One region of the Streptomyces sp. CLCI03 genome, then DNA from elsewhere that is predicted to be linked to it. Evidence: riboswitches for the same ligand, from Rfam matches in the RefSeq annotation. Region 1 holds a riboswitch; the other holds the start of a gene.
What was found. A riboswitch is a leader RNA that binds a small molecule or an ion and turns the genes downstream of it on or off. The one in region 1 is predicted to bind ZMP and ZTP.
Positions count from the first base shown of each region.

Region 2: it holds a riboswitch for ZMP and ZTP, as region 1 does, so the genes downstream of both, ACWG52_RS07665 (bifunctional 5,10-methylenetetrahydrofolate dehydrogenase/5,10-methenyltetrahydrofolate cyclohydrolase) here and ACWG52_RS14950 (serine hydroxymethyltransferase) in region 1, are expected to answer to the same signal.

Region 1 covers NZ_CM132132.1:3,287,491-3,289,869, reverse strand. The annotation lists gene rocD (ornithine--oxo-acid transaminase) at 1-1,149, opposite strand, end outside; ZMP/ZTP riboswitch at 1,279-1,369, shown strand; gene ACWG52_RS14950 (serine hydroxymethyltransferase) at 1,404-2,379, shown strand, end outside.
Region 2 covers NZ_CM132132.1:1,672,672-1,675,050, forward strand. The annotation lists gene ACWG52_RS07660 (MAB_1171c family putative transporter) at 1-254, shown strand, start outside; gene ACWG52_RS07665 (bifunctional 5,10-methylenetetrahydrofolate dehydrogenase/5,10-methenyltetrahydrofolate cyclohydrolase) at 394-1,239, opposite strand; ZMP/ZTP riboswitch at 1,318-1,420, opposite strand; gene ACWG52_RS07670 (class I SAM-dependent methyltransferase) at 1,478-2,239, shown strand.

The DNA of each region.
Region 1 (2,379 bases):
GATCACCAGCGGCGGGGCGATCCGGATCGTCGACCCGTGGGTGTCCTTCACCAGCACCCCGAGCTCCATCAGCTTCTCGGAGATCTCCCGGCCGGTGCCCCGCGAGGGGTCGATGTCGACGCCCGCCCACAGCCCGCGACCGCGTACGGCGGTCACCGCACCGCCGCCGACCAGCAGGTTCAGCTCCCGGTGCAGGTGCTCGCCCAGCTCGGTGGCGCGGCCCTGGAACTCGCCGGTCCGCAGCATCGCGATCACCTCCAGGGCGACCGCGCACGCGAGCGGGTTCCCGCCGAAGGTGGACCCGTGCTCCCCGGGCCGGAACACCCCGAGCACGTCCCGGTCGGCGACGACGGCGGAGACCGGCACCACGCCGCCGCCGAGCGCCTTGCCGAGGATGTAGACGTCCGGGACGACCCCCTCGTGCTCGCACGCGAAGGTCCGGCCGGTGCGCCCCAGCCCCGACTGGATCTCGTCCGCCATGAAGAGGACGTTCCGCTCGCGGGTCAGCTCCCGTACGCCGCTCAGGTACCCGGCGGGCGGCACCAGCACCCCCGCCTCGCCCTGGATCGGCTCCAGCAGCACGGCCACGGTGTTCTCGGTGACGGCGTGGGCCAGCGCGGTGAGGTCCCCGTACGGGACGATCTCGAAGCCCGGTGTGTACGGGCCGAAGTGGTCACGGGCCTCGTGGTCCGTGGAGAAGGAGACGATGGTCGTGGTCCGCCCGTGGAAGTTGTCCGCGGCGACCACGATCTTGGCGTGCCCGTCCGGGACGCCCTTGACCTCGTAGCCCCACTTGCGGGCGGTCTTCACCGCCGTCTCCACGGCCTCCGCCCCCGTGTTCATGGGGAGCACCATCTCCTTGCCGCACAGTGCGGCAAGCTCGGTACAGAAGTCGGCGAAGCGGTCGTGGTGGAAGGCGCGCGAGGTGAGCGTGACCCGTTCCAGCTGGGCGCGGGCGGCGTCGATCAGACGGCGGTTGCCGTGCCCGAAGTTGAGGGCCGAGTACCCGGCGAGCATGTCGAGGTATCTGCGACCCTCGACGTCGGTCATCCAGGCGCCTTCGGCGGACGCGACGACCAGGGGCAGCGGATGGTAGTTGTGCGCACTGTGGGCGTCCGCGGCGCGGATGGCATCAGCAGTTGTCGACACGGGGTCTCCGATCGTCCGTCCGGCGGGGTGAGCGCCGGTGCAGCGGTGACGAGGGTGGCGTCACCTTCTTATCGTCGCTCGTATCCCGGACGCAGAAACCTCTCTCCCGGCGCGCCCGCTAAGGTGTCCGATACGCACGGCGACTGGCGTACGGGGAACCAACTCCGGGGGAGTCGTGCGCGCTCGACCGCATACAGGGCCGCTCGCCTGGGCCTCGCGGGGTACCGATCACATCGACCCCGGAGGAGCCCGCCATGTCCGCGAGCCGCCATCCCGCCCTTCTCTCCACCGACCCCGAGCTGGCGTCCTTCGTCGCGGCGGAGGAAGTGCTGCAGGCGCAGACCCTGCGTCTGATCCCCAGTGAGAACTACGTGTCCGCGGCCGTCCTCGAAGCCTCCGGCACCGTGCTGCAGAACAAGTACAGCGAGGGCTACCCCGGCCGCCGCTACTACGAGGGCCAGCAGAACATCGACCGCGTCGAGGCGCTGGCGATCGAGCGGGCCAAGGGCCTGTTCGGGGTCGACCACGCCAACGTGCAGCCGTACTCCGGCTCGCCCGCCAACCTCGCCGTCTACCTGGCCTTCGCGAAGCCGGGCGACACCGTGATGGGCATGGCCCTGCCGATGGGCGGGCACCTCACCCACGGCTGGGGCGTCTCGGCGACCGGCTCCTGGTTCCGGGGCGTGCAGTACGGCGTCCGGGCCGACACCGGGCTCATCGACTACGACGCGGTGCGTGACCTCGCCCTCGCCGAGCGACCCAAGCTGATCTTCTGCGGCGGTACCGCGCTGCCGCGGACCATCGACTTCGCCGCCTTCGCGGAGATCGCGCGGGAGGCCGGCTCGATCCTGGTCGCCGACGTGGCCCACATCGCGGGCCTGATCGCGGGCGGCGCGCACCCGTCCCCGGTGGACCACGTCGACGTCGTCTCCACCACGACGCACAAGACCCTGCGCGGTCCGCGGGGCGCGATGCTGATGTGCCGCGAGGAGCACGCGAAGGCCATCGACAAGGCGGTCTTCCCGGGCCTGCAGGGCGGCCCGCACAACCAGACGACGGCCGGTATCGCGGTGGCACTGCACGAGGCGGCCCAGCCGTCCTTCACGGCGTACGCGCACCAGGTCGTCGCCAATGCCAAGGCGCTGGCCGCGGCGCTGCTGCAGAAGGGCTTCGACCTGGTCTCGGGCGGTACGGACAACCACCTGATCCTGATCGACCTGACCGGCAAGG
Region 2 (2,379 bases), 1.6 Mb from region 1:
GCCGGGGCCTGAGCGAGGCGCGGGCCGCCACGGTCGCGGACGCAGCCGTCCTGGCGGCCGCCTGCCGCCTCAAGGCGGCCGCCGCGAGCGGATCCGTGCCGGCGCCGGCCGCGATCCCGCAGCCGTACCGCCTGGGCCGGCTGCCCCTGACCGCCCTGGCCCAGGCGTTCCGTACCTCCGACATCGTCGCCGCGGCCCGTGACGCGGCGACCGCCGGGTCGCCGGACCTGACCCCCGGCCCGGTCGGCGCCTGAGGGTCCCGGGCCTCCGTGCCCCCTGTCCCCTGTCCGCTGTCCCCTGTCCCCGGGAACGCACGACGCCCCGGACCGAGGGGCCGGGGCGTGCGTGGAGGCGTGGGCGCGGGCGTCCTACGAGGGTCCGCGCGCGGTGGGATCAGAGCTCGGCGAGGTCCAGTCCGGCCTGTGCGGCGGCCGCCTGCACGGTCTGCTCCAGCAGGACGGCGATGGTCATCGGGCCGACACCGCCAGGGACCGGGGTGATCAGCGAGGCGCGGGCGGCGGCCGACTCGAAGTGCACGTCGCCGACGTTGCCCTCGTTGTACCCGGCGTCCAGGACGACCGCGCCGGGCTTGATGTCCTCGCCCCGGATGAACTCGGCCTTGCCGACGGCGGCGACCAGGACGTCCGCCTGGCGCACGATCGAGGGCAGGTCCTGGGTGCGGGAGTGGCAGTAGGTGACGGTGGCGTTCTGCTCCAGCAGCAGCATCCCGGCCGGCTTGCCCAGGATCGCGCTGCGGCCGACGACGACGGCGTGCTTGCCGGTCAGGTCCACGTCGTAGGCGGCGAGGAGGCGCATGATGCCGCCGGGGGTGCAGGAGACGAAGCCCGGCAGCCCGAAGCCCATGGCGGCGAAGGAGTGCATGGTGACCCCGTCGACGTCCTTGCCCGGGGCGATGGCCTCGAAGGCGGCCCGCTCGTCGATGTGGTGCGGGACGGGGTGCTGGAGCAGGATGCCGCTGATCTGCGGGTCCTCGGAGAGCTCGGTGAGGGTGGCCACCAGCTCCTCGGTGGTGGTCCCGGCCGGCAGCTCGACGTGGCGGGAGGTGATCCCCGCCTTGGCACAGCGGTTCTGCTTCATGCGGACGTAGGTCACGGAGGCCGGGTCCTCGCCGACCAGCACGGTCGCCAGGCACGGCGCGATGCCGGTGCGCTCGGTGATCTTCGCCGCGTAGGCGGCGGTCTGCTCCGAGATGCGGCGGGCGAGGGCCGTGCCGTCCATCAGCCGGGCGGATCCGGCGGCAGGGGCGGGGGCAGTCTGGGCAGTCGTCACGGGGTCTCCTGAACGTCGCTGCGGATCGCGGTTCGCCCAGGCGCGCGGCAGTCGACGTACCGGAGGTCCACAGGTACGCCGGGCCGCTCCCCGGTGGTGATCCACCCGAACGCCAGTCACGGCCCGCCGACCACTGTAGTCGACATATCCGGTGGTTGTCGGGCGTCCGACCTGGGACGATCAAGGCATGACGCGTACTTTCGACCATCTTGTCGCCGAGGCCGAGTCCGTCTCCGTGGACGGCTGGGACTTCTCCTGGCTCGACGGCCGGGCCACCGAGCAGCGCCCCTCCTGGGGCTACCAGAAACTGATGAGCGAGCGCCTGGCCCAGGTCCGGTCCGCGCTGGACATCCAGACCGGCGGGGGTGAGGTCCTGGCCGGATGCGCTCCGCTGCCACCACTGACGGTCGCCACCGAGTCGTGGCCGCCCAACATCGACAAGGCGACGCGGCTGCTGCACCCGCTGGGCGCGGTGGTGGTCGCCGACGCCGACGAGCCGCCGCTGCCCTTCGGCGACGCGGCCTTCGAGCTGGTGACCAGCCGGCACCCGGTGTCGATCTGGTGGGAGGAGATCGCGCGGGTGCTGGCGCCGGGCGGCAGCTACCTCTCGCAGCAGGTCGGCCCGGCGAGCGTCTTCGAGCTCGTCGAGTACTTCCTCGGCCCGCAGCCGGAGGAGATCCGGCGCGGCCGGCACCCCGACGACGCGGTCGCCGACGCCACCGCGGCCGGCCTCGAAGTCCTCGATCTGCGATCCGAGCGACTGCGCACGGAGTTCCACGACATCGGAGCCGTGATCTACTTTCTACGGAAGGTGATCTGGATGGTGCCCGGCTTCACGGTCGGGCAGTACCGGGACCGGTTGCGTGAGCTCCACGAACAGATCGAACGTGAAGGTCCGTTCGTCGCTCACACCGCCCGCTTCCTCATCGAAGCCCGCAAAACGGGCTGATCTGAAGGGCGGACGGATCTACGCCGGATCGGGTTGCGCGGCCACAGCGTGGCGCAGGTCACTCAATTCAGCGCGTAACGAATCGACTCGGGCATGCGATGAACCGACAGGTGTCCTCGCGCGGCCCGGAATACAGACCC